2 regions of the Methylobacterium sp. V23 genome follow, and region 2 is predicted to be linked to the other one. Evidence: predicted binding sites of a transcription regulator. Region 2 holds the regulator's gene; the other holds the start of a gene.
What was found. Region 2 encodes LexA, which represses DNA repair genes until DNA is damaged. Its sites were predicted from a motif close to TGTTCNNNNTGTGTTCNG; they were not measured.
Positions count from the first base shown of each region.

Region 1: a site for LexA is predicted at 5,050-5,067, ahead of ruvC (crossover junction endodeoxyribonuclease RuvC). Genes of this name have one in related genera too.

Region 1 covers NZ_PDHT01000001.1:337,812-345,608, reverse strand. Annotated here, with positions in the region: gene ruvB (Holliday junction branch migration DNA helicase RuvB) at 1-164, opposite strand, end outside; partial or broken gene CRT23_RS29040 (Uma2 family endonuclease) at 429-740, shown strand; gene CRT23_RS29035 (hypothetical protein) at 820-984, shown strand; gene bfr (bacterioferritin) at 1,056-1,553, opposite strand; gene CRT23_RS01585 ((2Fe-2S)-binding protein) at 1,616-1,873, opposite strand; gene ruvA (Holliday junction branch migration protein RuvA) at 2,132-2,749, opposite strand; gene CRT23_RS01575 (YceI family protein) at 2,954-3,589, shown strand; gene CRT23_RS01570 (hypothetical protein) at 3,573-4,343, opposite strand; gene ruvC (crossover junction endodeoxyribonuclease RuvC) at 4,425-4,991, opposite strand; gene CRT23_RS01560 (hypothetical protein) at 5,261-5,536, shown strand; gene CRT23_RS01555 (methyl-accepting chemotaxis protein) at 5,610-7,076, shown strand; gene CRT23_RS01550 (YebC/PmpR family DNA-binding transcriptional regulator) at 7,092-7,797, opposite strand, start outside.
Region 2 covers NZ_PDHT01000017.1:22,650-30,446, forward strand. Annotated here, with positions in the region: gene CRT23_RS16625 (FkbM family methyltransferase) at 1-268, shown strand, start outside; gene sfsA (DNA/RNA nuclease SfsA) at 301-1,008, opposite strand; gene CRT23_RS16635 (DUF937 domain-containing protein) at 1,172-1,951, shown strand; gene lexA (transcriptional repressor LexA) at 2,188-2,940, shown strand; gene CRT23_RS16645 (ComEC/Rec2 family competence protein) at 2,934-5,219, opposite strand; gene gltX (glutamate--tRNA ligase) at 5,387-6,808, shown strand; gene gltA (citrate synthase) at 7,058-7,797, shown strand, end outside.

The DNA of each region.
Region 1 (7,797 bases), on a different contig from region 2:
TGCGCCAGCGTCGTCTTGCCGAGGCCCGGCGGCCCGACGAACAGCACGTGGTCCAGGGCCGAACCGGTCTTCTTGGCCGACTCGATGAAGATGCTCATGTTGGCGCGCGCGGCCCGCTGCCCGATGAATTCGGACAGGCTCAGGGGCCGGATCGACTGCTCCAGGTCGTCCTCGCGCCGCTCGGGCGTGAGGAGCGATTCGGGAAGCGGCTGGAGGGTCGGCGATTTGGGCGCCGACGCCTTCGCGGTGGGTCTCGCAGGTTTGCTCACACGGACTCTCGGTGGGGGCGGCGGCGCCCTGTGTCCATCATCTGTTCTCTGGCTGGATGTCGCATAAAGGCGCCGTTCGCGCTACATTCTCCGCGCGGCCAAGGGCCGCCGCGAGGCGGGGGATTCGTCGTGGACGGTGCGTCGCAGGAATTCGAATGGATGGCCCTCGACGACTTCGAGGAGCTTCTCGCGGACAAGCCCCGGAACGAGCGCTGGGAACTGATCGGCGGGCGCGTGGTCCGGATGATGGTCGGCGCGCGCTGGGAGCATGCGCGGATCGTCCAGAACATCGCGCGGCGCCTGGGAAACCAGTTCGACGCGGCGGGCGGCAGCTGCCAGGTCTTCACGGAAACCTTCTTCATGAAGAGCCGCGCCCTGGAGGCGGCCATGCTGCCCGACGTGATCGTGGTCTGCGGCGACATCGCGCCGGGGGCGACCTCGGTCGACAACCCCCGTGTGCTGTTCGAGGTCCTTTCCCCGGGCACGGAGGCCCGCGACCGCTTTGAAAAGTGGCAGGTCTATCAGCGGCTGCCCGCACATTCAGCATTACGTGCTGGTCGCCCGGGACCGACCGCATCTGGAAGTCTACGATCGGGTGGACGGCGTCTGGCGGGGCTTCCAGGTGATCGAGGGTCTCGACGGCACGCTCGATCTGCCGGCGATCGGCGTCACCCTGTCCCTGCGCGAGATCTATCAGCGAGTCCTGGCAGACTGAGCGCCAGGCTCGCAAGCCCGGCGCGGTGGCAGACTGAGCGCCGGGCTCGCGAGCCCGGCGCGGTCCGGCTCTTACTCGGCTTCCGGAGCGATCGGCTCCAGGCCGCCGATATGCTTCTGGGCATAGAGCGGCAGGCCGATCTGGCCGATCAGCTCCAGCTGCGTCTCGAGGAAGTCGATATGGCCCTCCTCGTCCTCGGCCAGATCCTCGAACAGGCGCTTCGACACCCGGTCGTTGATCGAATCACAGTACTTGGCCGCCTCGAGATAGAGGGCCCGCGCCTCGTTCTCGGCGGCGAGATCGCACTCGATGATTTCCTGGACGTTCTGACCGATCCGCAGCGGATCGAGTTCCTGCAGGTTGGGGAAGCCGTCGAGGAACAGGATCCGGTCGACGAACCGGTCCGCGTGGTTCATCTCCTCGATGGATTCCTTGCGCCAGAACTTGGCGAGATCGATGTAACCCCAGTCGTTGAGCATGCGGAAATGGAGCCAGTACTGGCTGACCGCCGTGAGCTCGCTGCGCAGTCCCCGATTGAGGTACTCGACGACCTTCGCATCACCCTTCATCCGCCCAATCTCCCTTGAGGCACGTGTCGCCGGAGGGGAGCTTCAGCACCCGGAATGGGCGCTCAGGCGGCGATCCCCTCCTCCGCAGGCTGGACCTTGACCAAACTACAGGAGCTCGCGCAAGTCGCCGTGCATGCATGCCCGGCCTCATCGAGGGCGTTTTGTAGGATGTTGCGGATGGTCCGGGCGCAGCGCCCGCATTTCGGGCTGCACCCGAGGCAGGCCTGGACCTGGGCCGGCGTGCGCGGACAATCCGGGCCGCGATGCAGGCAGGCGCGCACGGCGCGATCGGACAGGACGTTGCAGGAACAGACGATCATGCGGGACCGTAACTCGTGCGTGGCTCGCGTGTCGGGTGAGGCCACCGGGTGAGGTTTTCACCCGGCCACTTCGTCGAATCTGAGGCGGTGCTGACGCCAGAGCGCAGAAGCTGAGCCCCCGCATCGGATTGGCGCGTAGATTAGAATAATTGAAAACTGCTTTACTTTCAGCAGGTTAGCTGCTTGCGCCCAAACTGGCAACGGAAACGGCGATCGTCAAGGGCACAATTCCGTCGCGCCCCAACGATCCCGCCGCCCTCAGCGGGCGAGCTCGCGCAATCCGAGCCGGATCAGGGTCTTGGCCTCGGCCCCCTCGCCCGCGTTCTTGAGGGCCTCGGCGATCGCCGCGGAGGCCTGGACCGGCGCGTAGCCGAGATTGACCAGGGCCGAGATGGCGTCGGCGACGGGCTGCGGCGCCGTGCGGGCTTCCACCGCACCCGACAGGGCGATCACCGCGGGATCGATGGGCGCGAAGGCCGGCGCCTTGTCCTTCAGTTCCGCCACGAGGCGGGCGGCGAGGCGCGGACCGACGCCGGGAGCCCGCGCCACCGCGCCCTTGTCCCCCATGGCGATGGCCGAGGCGAGGGCCGAGGGTTCGAGCACCGAGAGCAGTCCGAGGGCGACCTTGCTGCCGACACCCTGCACGGTCTGAAGCAGACGGAACCACTCGCGCTCGGCATCCGAGCGGAAGCCGTAGAGCCGGATCATGTCCTCCCGGACATGGGTCTCGATGGCGAGGTCCGCGGCCTCGCCGATGCCGGGCAGGCGCTGGAGCGTCCGGGCCGAGCAGTGGACCACGTAGCCGACGCCCTGCACGTCGAGGATCACGAAATCCTCGCCATAGGAATCCACCACGCCCTTCAGCTTGCCGATCATCGCCTCGCCCATCCCTCACGCCGCCGGATGCCCATCCGCCGGCGGATTGCCTACAGGCCGGAACGCCCGAGCGCCATGTGGTCCGGACCGTCATATGGTCCGGAACCCTGTGCTCCCGCGCGACGGCGGCCGGCCTGCCTTGAGGCGGCGCGGCGTTCGTGAAATCAAAGGCGCCCTGCCCGCCACTCACGGATGACCGCCTCGATGCGCCAGACCGCGCTGCTCCTCGCCTTCGGGCTCCTGTTCACCGCCGGCGCGACCCGGGCGGCCGAGACGCCGGCCGCGGTGACGCCGGCCGCGCCGTCCAGCGATCCGACCCAGGTCCGTCCGGGCGCCTACGTGCTCGATTCCGCCCATGGCAAGATCACCTGGTCGGTGAGCCACCTCGGCTTCTCGACCTATTACGGCCAGATCACCGACGTGACCGCGCAGGCGGTGCTCGACCCGAAGGAGCCGGCGAAATCGACCCTCACGGTCACCATCGGCACCGACAGCGTCAACGGCCTCGACGACCGGCTCAACCAGCACCTCAAGGCGCCGGACTTCTTCGACACCGCGAAGTTCCCCAAGGCCACGTTCACGGCGACCGGCATCGAGCCGACGAGCCCCACCACCGCGCGGGTCAACGGCGACCTGACCCTGAAGGGGGTGACGAGGCCGGTCGCCTTCGACGCCACCTTCAACCAGGCCGGGATCAACCCGGTGAACAAGGCCTACACGGTCGGGTTCGACGGACGGGCGGTGATCAAGCGCTCGGATTTCGGCATCAACGCCTTCCTGCCGCTCCTCGGCGACGAGGTGTCCCTGCGGCTCGAGGGCGAGTTCAAGGCCGTGGAGTGAGGCCGCGCTGCGACGGCCGCAGGCGTCGGTAGATCCCCGCCAGGAGGGCCGTCACCAGGACGAGCAGCGCCATGTCGATGAGGCTGGAGGCGAGGATTCGGACGGCCAGGACGACGGGGGGCAGGTCGACGCCGGCGCGCTCGGGCGCGTGCAGCATCCGGTCCACGAGACCCAGGGGCAGGATCGTGGCCACCAGGATCACGCCGATCCGGGCGGTCGATCCGCGGGTTAGCGCGAGCGTGCCGCGCAGGGTCGCGTCGGGGGCGCCGACCGCCAGGGCCGGCGCGAGCATGCTGGTCCGGATCTGCAGGAGCAGGAGGGCGATCCAGGCGAGCAGGCCGACGATCAGCGCGACCGGACCGAGCCTCTCCGGCGAGAGGCTTCGGTCCAGCACCCCGCTGACCAGGAGCCAGAACAGCTCGAGGGCGAGGAAGTCCTGGAACGGGCCCGCCCGGCCCTCGACGACGGCGCGCACGGAGCCGTCGGCGCCCAGGATGAGCCGGAACATCGCCATCCAGTAGGGGGCGAGCAGGATCGTGCAGAGGCCGTCGACGAGGAAGAGGTCGTCCTGGAAGCGCGCGGGCCGGGTCGGGTCGCCCATCAGCGTGTGGGCGGCCTCCTTGGCCAGGACGATGAGGAACGCCACGGTGGTGGCCGAGCCGAGGGCGCGGATCGCCGGGAGCGCGGACGTCACGCCGTCCCGCAGCGTCTCGCCGACCGGCAGCGCCGGCCGCATCGTTCCGTGGTCGGCCATTCCGTTCGATCTCCGCCCAGCGCGCGTTGCGCCCAGAGGCACTGCACAAGCGCCCGGGCAGAGTCCAGGGCGCGGCCGCGCTCAGTTGCGGGCCAGGGCCGCCGCGATGCGGGCCGCCGCCAGGCTGCTCGTCCCGGCCACCGGGACGTGCTGGCGCTTGAGGGCGTGGGCGCCCCGATGGCTGTTGTGGGTGATGGCGATGGCGAGCGCATCGGCGGCGTCGGCCACCTTGAACTCGGCCTTCGGCAGCAGGAACTTCACCATGGCCTGGATCTGGACCTTGTCGGCGTGTCCCGAGCCCGAGACCGTCTTCTTGATCAGGTTGGCGGAGTACTCGAACACCGGCATGCCGGCCAGCGCCGGGACCAGCAGCGCCACCGCGCGGGCATGGCCGAGCTTCAGCGTCGCCTGCGCGTCCTTGTTGACGAAGGTCTCCTCCACCGACACCTCGTCCGGCTGGAAAGCCCCGACGATGCGGGTGATGCCCTCGTAGAGCTCGCGCAGGCGCAGGGCGAGGGGCAGGTCCCCGTCCGAGGTGACGACGCCGCAATCGACGTAGGCGAGCTTGGTCCCCGTGGCCGTGACGACGCCCCAGCCGGTGCGCCGCAGGCCCGGATCGATGCCGAGGATGCGAACGGGAACGGTCATGCGGACAGGGTCATGGCTGGCGCGGCTCCGGGCGCGAACATCGCGCCGTGCGAGCGTTAGGGACATACCGTGAACGGAACGTTATGCCAATCCGCACCCGCGCGGTGCCGCGATCGGTGGCGCACCGGCGCGCCCTGCGGACCCATCCCGGAGGCCGCGAAAGTCAGATCAGCCCCGGGCTGACCATGCTCCAATACGGCTCTGTAACTGCTTCTTAGACTATGGGCCTGTATTAACACAGGACACCTTCCAGGCGGACGGGTTTCCTCGTGAACGACTCCCCGGCCCATCGCCCGAACCGGCTCCTCGGGCCCCTGGCGATCCGTGCGACCCTGGTCCTGCCGGCCGGGCTGGTGGCGCCGACCACCTGCGGGACCGTGGCAGTGATCGGTTCCCCCGGCCAGGACGTCGCCGCCATCGTCGCCCGCGCGGGCGGCACCATCCTGCGCCCGGGCGGCGGGCCCCACGTCCTGGCGGTGCGGGCCGGATCCTCCGACCTCGACGCCTGGTTCGCGACGGGCTGCACGCCCACCGCACAGACCTGATCGCTCCAACCAGACCCGACGACCTCGACCAGACCCGACGACCCCGACGCTCGCCTCTGGATCCGACCCGCCGATGACCAACCTCGACACCCTTCGGCAGCATTTTGGCCGCTTCCTCATCGGCATCCTCTGGCTGCACCTGCCGATCGTCGCGCTCGCGGCCTGGCTCGCTGGCAATCCGACCCTGGTGCCGTTGTCGGTCGCCGGCGCCCTGGCGGGTCTCAGCACGCTGATGTGGCGGCGCTCCGCCCTCGGCCTGGCAACCCGGCTGGTGAGCAGCCTGTCCCTGATCGGCATGGCGGCGATCCTGCTCTCGGCCCTGGCCGGACATCCGTGGCAGGTCGACCTGCACATGTACTTCTTCGCCTGCATGGCGGTGATCGTCGCCTGGTGCGACTGGACCATCCTGGTGGCCTGCGCCGCCGCCATCGCCGGCCACCACCTCACCCTGAACCTCGTGATGCCGGCCCTGATCTTCCCCGGCGGCGCCAAGAGTTCGGACCTCGCCCGCGTGATGCTGCACGCGGTCATCCTGCTCCTCGAAACCGGCGTGCTGGCCTGGGTCGCCCGCACCATCGCGACGACCTTCGCGGCGCAGACGGCCTCCGAGGGAGCGATGCAGGCGCAGATGGACCGCATGCGGGTCCTGGAATCGGAGAGCGCGCTGGCGCGGGCGGGCGCCGATGCGCAGCGCAAGGCCGCCATGCAGCAGACCGCCCACTACTTCGAGACGACGGTGAGCGACATCCTGGGCCGGGTCACGCGGGCGGCAGCGGCGATGCAGGGCACGGCCCAGGCCATGACCGGAACCGCAGAGGGTACGGCGGGACGCGCCGGATCCGTGGTCGGCGCCGCCGAGATGGCCGCGCAGAATGTCGGTCGCGTCGCCGGCGCCGCCGAGGAACTCGGCGCCTCCGTCGCGGAGATCGGCCGGCAGGTCGCGGATTCGGCCCGGATGGCCCAGGGCGCGGTGGGGCAGGCCGATGCCACCGGCCGCCTGGTTCATGCCCTCAGCACGGGCGCGGCCCGGATCGGGGACGTCGTCGGCATGATCTCCGGCATCGCCGGCCAGACCAACCTGCTGGCCCTCAATGCGACGATCGAGGCGGCGCGCGCCGGCGAGGCGGGCCGGGGCTTCGCCGTGGTCGCGGCGGAGGTCAAGGAACTCGCCAACCAGACCGCCCGGGCCACGGACGAGATCACCCAGCAGATCAACGCGATCCAGGGCACGACCGGCGAGGCGGTGACGGCCATCGAGGCGATCGCCGCGCAGATCCGCACCATGAGCCAGACCGCGGACGCCATCGCGGCGGCGGTGGACCAGCAGGGATCCGCGACCCGGGAGATCATCCGCAACGTGGCCGAGGCGGCGACCGGCACGGGGGCGATCACCGGCACCATCGGGGGCGTCGCCCAGTCGGCCGAGGCGACGGGCGCCGCGGCCGCCCAGGTGCTGGTCTCGGCCTCCGCGCTGGCGCAGGAGGCCGATCAGCTCGGCAGCGAGGTGAACCGCTTCCTCGAGACCGTGAAGGCCGCCTGAGGCGGGGGCCTTCGCTCAGCCCTGGAGCTTCTCCATCAGGGCGTCCGACAGGGCGAAGTTGACGAAGACGTTCTGGACGTCGTCCTGGTCCTCGATCACCTCCACGAGGCGGATCAGCTTCTCGCCGGTCTCGTCGTCGACCTCGATGGTGTTCTGCGCCTTCCAGACCAGGGCCGTGCGGCGCGGCTCGCCGAAGCGGGCTTCCAGGGCCTTCGAGACCTCGCCGTAGGCCTCCTGCGCGCAGGTGATCTCGTGGCCGGACTCGTCCGAGCGCACGTCGTCGGCACCGGCCTCGATCGCGGCCTCCAGCATGGTGTCGGCATCCGCGACCTTGGCCTCGAACTCCACCACGCCGACATGGTCGAACATGAAGGAGACGGCGCCCGTCTCCGCCAGGCTGCCGCCGGACTTCGTGAAGGCCGAGCGCACGTCGCTGGCCGTGCGGTTGCGGTTGTCGGTCTGCGCCTCGACGATCAGGGCGGCGCCCCCGGGGCCGTAGCCCTCGTAGCGGATCTCGTCGTAGCTCTCCGCATCGGCCCCCTGCGCCTTCTTGATCGCGCGCTCGATGTTGTCCTTGGGCACGTTCTCGGCGCGGGCGGCGATGATGGCGGCGCGCAGACGGGCATTCATCGCCGGGTCCGGCAGCCCGAGCTTGGCCGCGACCGTGATCTCGCGGGCGAGCTTGCCGAACAGCTTCGACCGGACCGCGTCGACGCGGCCC
Region 2 (7,797 bases):
CCGCGTGCCCGCCGTGCCCCTGCTCGATCTCGCTCGCGGAGAGGGCATCACCCGCATCGACGCGATGAAGCTCGATGTCGAGGGCGCGGAGGACCTGATCCTCGAACCCTTCCTGCGCGCCGCGCCCGCAAGCCTCCACCCGCGACTGCTGATCGTCGAGAACGGCACCGACCAGTGGCAGATCGACCTGCCCGCCTTGCTCGAGCAGCACGGCTATCACCGGATCGCCCGGACCCGCCTCAACCTGATCTTCGAGCGGGCCGACTGAGGGGTCCGATCGGTCCTCCCAGGAGGCGCGCCCTAGAGCACCGGAATGGCATCCGCCACGGTGATCCCGGCAGGGTCGATGCGGCAGCGATGGGCGTGCACCACGACGCCGGCGGCCCGAGCCGTCTGGAGCGCCCGGTCGAAGGCGGGATCGAGGTCCCGGGCGGCGTCGAAGCGATCCGCCCACATCTGCACCACGATGATGACCATGGCCCGTCCCCCGGCCTCGACGACGGCCGCGAGGTCCATCATGTGACGGGCGCTGCGGGCGGCGACGCAATCCGGGAATTCCGCAAGGCCGGGCCGGCGCATCAGGTGGCAGTTCTTCACCTCGACATGGCAGGGGGGCACCCCCTCCCCCGTGGCGAGGAAATCGACGCGGCTGGCCTGGGCGTAGCGGACTTCGGGGCGAAGGTTCGTGTAGCCGGCGAGGGACGGCAGGCCGCCGGCGGCGAAGGCCTCCGCCACCAGGGCGTTCGGCCGCATCGTGTTGATCCCGACCCATTGCCGGCCGCCGGGCAGGTCCGCCTCCACCAATTCCCATGAGAAGGGCAGCTTGCGCGTCGGGCTGCGGACGTCGGACAGCAGGGCGCGCGCGCCCGGCACGGCAAGTCCCAGCATCGCCCCCGGATTGGGACAATGGGCCGTGATCAGGGATCCATCGGCAAGCTGAAGATCGGCGAGAAAGCGCTTGTAGCGCCGCACCAGGCGCGCCTCGATCAGGGGCGAAGGGAAGCGCATCGCAGGTCCGGGTTGAGAAACAGGTTGATGCAGGCTCCCGTCGGCGGGGAATCAGGCCGTGGTGAGGCGCCCGGGCTGGTCAGTGCTGACCGGATGCGACAGACTTCGCGGGGCGCGCCCGGGTCGATGACCGGGAAAGCCGTTGTCCGTCCGCGAGGCCGCCATGTTCAATGTGTTCGATCTCCTTCAGGCGCAGGGGGGCGCCAGCGCGCAGGGTTTCGGACGGCAGTTCGGCTTGTCGCCGGAGCAGAGCCTGCGCGCGATGCAAGCCCTGCTCCCGGCCTTGACGATGGGGCTGCAGCGGAACGTCGCCCAGGATCCGACCGGCTTCGCGCATCTCTTCAACCTCGTTGGGCCTGCCGCGTCGAAGGCGTCGAGCGCCACGCCGCAGATGGACATGCTGGTCCAGCAACTCTTCGGCTCGCCCCACCTGAGCCAGGCGGTTCTGCAACAGGCCGCCGCCGTCAGCGGCGTCGCGATGCCGGCCCTGAAGCAGATGCTGCCGATCATGGCGGGCATGGTGGTGGCGGGGATCGTCCACGTCATGATCAACCAGGCGCCCGCCGCAGCGCCGGCGCCGCGCGCGGAGGCGAACCCTTTCGGCTTCCCGCCCAATGCCTGGTCGGAGATGATGCAGGTGTTCCTGAAATCCGGCGGCAGTGCCCCGGAGCCCGCGGCGCCCGCGCCTCAGGTCCGGCCGCGCCCAGCGCGGCTCGCGGCCTCGTCCCGGCCCGAACCGGCCGCGCCGGACACGTCCTCCGCGGAAGCGCCCTTCGACCTGATGCAGCAGATGTTTCAGACGGGCCTGGAGGTACAACAGGAGAACGCCCGCGCGATGCAGCGCCTGTTCGATACCTTCTGGCACGATCCCCGCGACCCGACCGAGACGGCCGGTCACGGGCCCGGCGATCGGCCCAAGACAGGAGGCACCGGGCAGCGCTAGCCGAAGCCGGCATGTGCGGAGACGCAGGCGATCGCGGAGACGCGGGCAATCGACTGACCTGAAGCGTTGCTGTCGAACTCAACACCGCGTTCCACAATCCCCATCGCGCCATTGCGTTGGGCAAGGGGCCTCTAGACAGGAACCCTTGCAGAACACTTACGGAACGTTTAACGTGTTCGTGGTTTGTTTCTGGTGCCACCCGCCGCGATCCGTGGCCCTAACGAAGAGTGCCCTGCATGTTGACGCGTAAGCAGCTGGACCTGCTCCAGTTCATCCAGCTCCGGATGCGCGAGAGCGGCGTTCCCCCGTCGTTCGACGAGATGAAGGACGCTCTCGACCTGAAGTCGAAGTCGGGCATTCACCGCCTGATCACGGCCCTCGAGGAGCGCGGCTTTCTGCGCCGGCTGCCCAACCGGGCGCGGGCGATCGAGGTGATCCGGATGCCGGAGAGCCTGGGCGGGAATTCGGGTACCCCGCGCACCGCACCGGCCCCCGAGGTTCGACGCTTCACGCCGAGCGTGGTCGAAGGCGGTAAAGGCAAGGGCCTGCCGGCCGGCGCATCGGTCTCCCGCCTGCCGACCACGCAAGCCACCGACGAGAGCGGTCGGGCGGTGACCATCCCGGTGATGGGTCGGATCGCGGCGGGTACGCCCATCTCGGCCATCCAGGAACAGAGTCATTCGGTGACGATGTCACCCGATTTCCTGGCCGGTGGCGAGCATTACGCCTTGGAAGTGCGCGGTGATTCGATGGTTGATGCCGGCATCCTCGACGGCGACCTGGTCGTGATTCGCAAGCAGGATACGGCCAATACGGGCGACATCATCGTGGCGCTCATCGACGACGAGGAAGCCACGCTGAAGCGCCTGCGCCGGCGCGGCTCATCCATCGCCCTGGAAGCGGCGAACCCGGCCTATGAGACGCGGGTCCTCGGCCCGGATCGGGTGCAGATCCAGGGACGGCTCGTCAGCCTCGTGCGCCGCTACTGAAGGATTTCTCCGTTCGGTTGTTCACCGGCAGGGTCCAACGGATCGTCGGTGCGCTCGGGGATCGCCGGTAGAGCCGTCGCCGACGGTGGCGACGGTTGCGGGCGTGGTCCCGTCTGATCCGACGGCGGCGGTGACGGGGTTGCACGCCATGGCACGACGTCGCCGGGATGCTTCGCGGTGACGAGGGTCGGCCCATCGCAGGTGAAGCGGATGGCGGTTGCGCCGTGCGATCCCAGGAAATCCCGGTCGACGACGATCGGCGCGGCACAGCCTGCGGGTGCGGATTGCCGGGTGATCAAGATCGTGGCCCGGGCGCAGTCCTCCCCGAGGGCGCGCTTGTCGGTGATCAAGGCGAGCACGCGGCCGTCCGGCGTTGTGAGGGTACAACCCAGGCCATCGCAGCGTGAGCCCTGATACCCCGCGATGTCCTGCACCCTCCGATCGTCGCCATCGGCCTTGAGCCATTGCGCCAGCACGAAGGGGAGCGGCCGTCCAAGGGTGGCGAGGCGCCCGTTGCGCTCGCGGATGGCTGCGCCTGCCCCCTCACGATCGATGTAGATGTCGTAGCGGTCCGGGGCGGCGGCACAGGCCAGGCCGATCGCTGCCGGGATGAGGCCGAGCCAGCGCAGCGAAGAGGCCGGAAGCGTCAGGACGATCAGGGCCACTGCCAGAAGGCCGAGGGCGCCCGTGCCGAAGGCCGGGACCACCACGACGGCGTGTCCGAAGCCCGCAATCCAGGTGGAGATGGCGAGCATCCCCCGCACCGCGAGGCCCATCGCCCACCAGACCGGCTGATCCAGTGCGAACGGATAGGCCAGGATCCCGAGAACCGCCGACGGCATCACCGCCAGGGAGACCAGCGGCAGGGTGAGCGCATTGCCCACCAGCCCGAAGGGCTGCACCGTCTGAAAGTGATAGGTGGCGAAGGGCGCGGTGGCGATCTGGGCCACGAGGGTCGTCGCCAGGGTGCCGATGACCGCGGTGGTCACCAGGGCGAAGATCCGGGGGAGCGGGCCGGCCCCATCGCGCTGCAGCGCGCGTCCCGCGATCAGCGGCGCGCAGGCGATCAGGCCGGCGACCGCCCCGAACGACATCTGGAAGCTCGGGCCGAGGAGGCCGTCCGGCTCGCGGGCCAGGGCGATCAGGGCGGCGATGGCCAGGTTGCGCATGCTGAGCGCCGGGCGGTCGACCAGGATCGCGCCGAGCATCACGAGGGTCATGATCAGCGAACGCTCGGCGGCGATGTCCCAGCCGGAGAAGACGCAGTAGGCCGTGACGCCCACCATGGCGACGGCAGCGGCGATCTTCTTGATCGGCCAGTGCAAGGCCGCGAACGGAACGACGGCCAGGAGTGCCCGCACCAGCCAGAACACCACGCCGGCCGCCAGGACCATGTGGAGGCCCGAGATCGACACGACGTGGTAGATGCCGGCGGCGCGGAGGATGTCGTTGGTCTCCGGGCTGATCAGGCCGCGCTTGCCCGTCACCAGGGCCGCGGCCACCGCCCCGGCTTGGCCTCCGTTGGCGTCGGTGATACGGCGCGTCAGGGCGTTTCGGGCCGCATCCACGGCCGCAGCGAGGCGAACCTGCCAGTCCGCCGGCTCGGCTGACGGCCGCAACGCGACCTTGCCGACGAGGGAGCCCACCGCGCCGATCTCACGGAAGAAGGCATCCCGGGCGAAGTCGTAGCCTCCGGGGCGGGCGGCCTCCGGCGGCGGAAGCAGGCGTGCGGTCGCGGCGATGCGGTCGCCCGGCTTCAGGGTGTTCGCCTTGCGATAGGACACGCGCACCCGGACCGGGCGGACCTGGGCGCCGAGAGTGCCGAAACTCTCGACGCGGATGATCAGGCGTGCCCCCTGCTCCCGCTCGTCCAAGCCTTCGATGGTGCCCACCAGCGGACCGATCGTGGTGCGGGCGAGGATCGGCCCGTCGACCCAGCGGACCCGCGCCGCGGCGGCGGCGAAGCCGAGGAGCGCGGCCATCGCGGCGAGCACCAGGGCCAGACCGAACGGGCGCGCGACGAGGAACGGCGTCGTCGCGGCGAGCAGCGCTGCGGCTGCGAGGGGCGCCAGGAGCGACGGTGTCCCCTGCGTCCCGAGAAAGTACACAAGGATGCCGCCTCCGAACGCGACGGCGAGCCAGGGGAACAGCCGACGCTGCTCGATCTCCCGGCGCCAGCCCGCGCGGAACCAGTCCAGGATCAGCCCGGCGCCCGGTCGACGCGCCGCGAGGTGGCGCGTGATGCGCCCCATCGCCGCCGCCGCACGCGCCTGCGCCATCGCGAAAACCTCCGGGCGTGCGTCCCGGACCGAAAGCGGGCGAGACGCCCTGCAATCTTAGGAACAGGACGATTTCTTAACGCGTGCCCGCGCGCATGCTACACGCGCGGTTCCGGGCCGGTCGATCCGCTTCTCGCCCGTATCACGAGCCATTCAAGTCCAGATTGATGTCGTCAGCCGTCGTCACGCGTTTCGCGCCCTCGCCAACGGGCTACCTCCACATCGGCGGGGCTCGCACGGCCCTGTTCAACTGGCTCTATGCCCGCCGTTTCGGCGGCCGCATGCTGCTGCGCATCGAGGACACCGATCGTGAGCGCTCGACGCAGGGCGCCATCGACGCGATCCTGGACGGCATGCGCTGGCTCGGGCTCGATTGGGACGGCGATGTCATCTACCAATACGCCCGTGCCGCCCGTCACCGCGAAGCCGCCGAGGGCCTGCTGGCCTCCGGGAACGCCTATCGCTGCTACGCGACGCCCGAGGAACTAACGGCGATGCGCGAGGCCGCACGGGCGGAGGGGCGTCCCCTGCGCTACGACGGCCGCTGGCGCGACCGCGACCCGTCCGAGGCGCCCGCCGGCGTGAAGCCCGTGATTCGCCTGCGCGCGCCGACCAGCGGCGAGACCGTGGTGGAGGATGGCGTCCAGGGACGGGTCGTCTGGCAGAACAAGGATCTCGACGACCTCGTCCTGCTGCGTTCGGACGGCAACCCGACCTACATGCTCGCCGTCGTGGTGGACGACCACGACATGGGTGTCACCCAGGTGATCCGCGGCGACGACCACCTCACCAACGCGGCGCGCCAGCGCCAGATCTACGATGCCCTCGGCTGGGAGGCGCCCGCCATGGCGCATATCCCGCTGATCCACGGCGCCGACGGCGCCAAGCTGTCGAAGCGCCATGGCGCCCTCGGCGTCGACGCCTACCGCGACCTCGGCTACCTGCCGAGCGCCCTGCGCAACTACCTCGTACGCCTGGGCTGGAGCCACGGGGACCAGGAGGTGTTCTCCACCGAGGAGATGATCGCCGCCTTCGACCTGAAGGCCATCGGGCGATCGCCGGCGCGCTTCGACTTCGCCAAGCTGGAGAACCTCAACGGCCTCTACATCCGCGGCGCGGCCGATGCGGACCTCGTCGCGGCCATCGACGACGTGTTGCCGGCGCTTGGTCCGGCCCGGGGGATCGCGGTGCCCATGAGCCCGGCCCTGCGCGAGACCCTCACCGCCGCGATGCCGGGCCTGAAGGAGCGGGCCAAGACCCTCGTCGAGCTGCTGGACAGCGCGTACTATCTCACCGCGGCCCGACCCCTGGTGCCCGACGAGAAAGCCAAGGGCTTGCTCGGTGACGAGGCCCGGACGCGCCTGGCCGCCCTCTTGCCGGCCCTCGCGGCGTTGCCCGACTGGACCGCCGCCGCCACCGAGGGCGCGGTCCGGCAGTTTGCCGAGGCGAATGGCCTGAAGCTCGGCCAGATCGCGCAGCCTCTCCGGGCGGCGCTCACCGGCCGGGCGACCTCGCCGCCGGTCTTCGACGTCATGGCCGTGCTCGGCCGGGAGGAATGTCTCGGCCGGTTGCGCGACCAGGTCGACTGACACGCGCACGGCACCCATGGGGCGGTTCGTTTTGGCGTTTGGAGGGGAAGAATGACAAATCGGCCCGGATCTCGCTTCGACGTCGAGGTGAGCCGGGCCGTCGGTTGATGACGGTCCGCCGATCCGCTACCCCCATGCTCGTGTGAGCAAGTGCAGCATGCGCTGCCTTTGCACCCCGGACCCGGGTGGTCGATTGCATCGCCACGCGGGCCGACGCCGCCCCGCTGCCACGAAAGGGTCCAGGTCTCCATGAGCGCCTCCAGCACGATCACCGTGGGCGACAACCACGTCGAACTTCCGATCAAGACCGGCACCATCGGGCCGGACGTGATCGATATCGGCAAGCTCTACGCGAAGACGGGCAAGTTCACCTTCGATCCCGGCTTCACCTCTACCGCCTCCTGCGAGTCGAAGATCACCTACATCGACGGCGATGCGGGCATTCTCCTCTATCGGGGCTACCCCATCGAACAGATCGCCGAGCACGGCGACTTCCTCGAAACCTGCTACCTGATGCTGTTCGGCGAGCTGCCGACCCCGTCCCAGAAGGCGGATTTCGACTACCGCATCACGCGCCACACCATGGTGCATGATCAGATGAACCGGTTCTTCCAGGGGTTTCGCCGCGACGCGCACCCGATGGCGATCATGGTCGCCTGCGTCGGTGCCCTCTCGGCCTTCTATCACGACTCGACCGACATCTCGGACGACCAGCAGCGCATGGTCGCGTCGATGCGGATGATCGCCAAGATGCCCACCCTGGCCGCGATGGCCTACAAGTATTCGATTGGTCAGCCCTTCGTGTATCCGAAGAACGACCTCGACTACACCTCCAATTTCTTGCGGATGTGCTTCGCGGTTCCGTGCGAGGAGTTCAAGGTCAATCCGATCTTCGCGCGCGCGTTGGACCGGATCTTCATCCTGCACGCCGATCACGAGCAGAACGCCTCGACCTCGACCGTGCGTCTCGCGGGCTCCTCGGGTGCCAA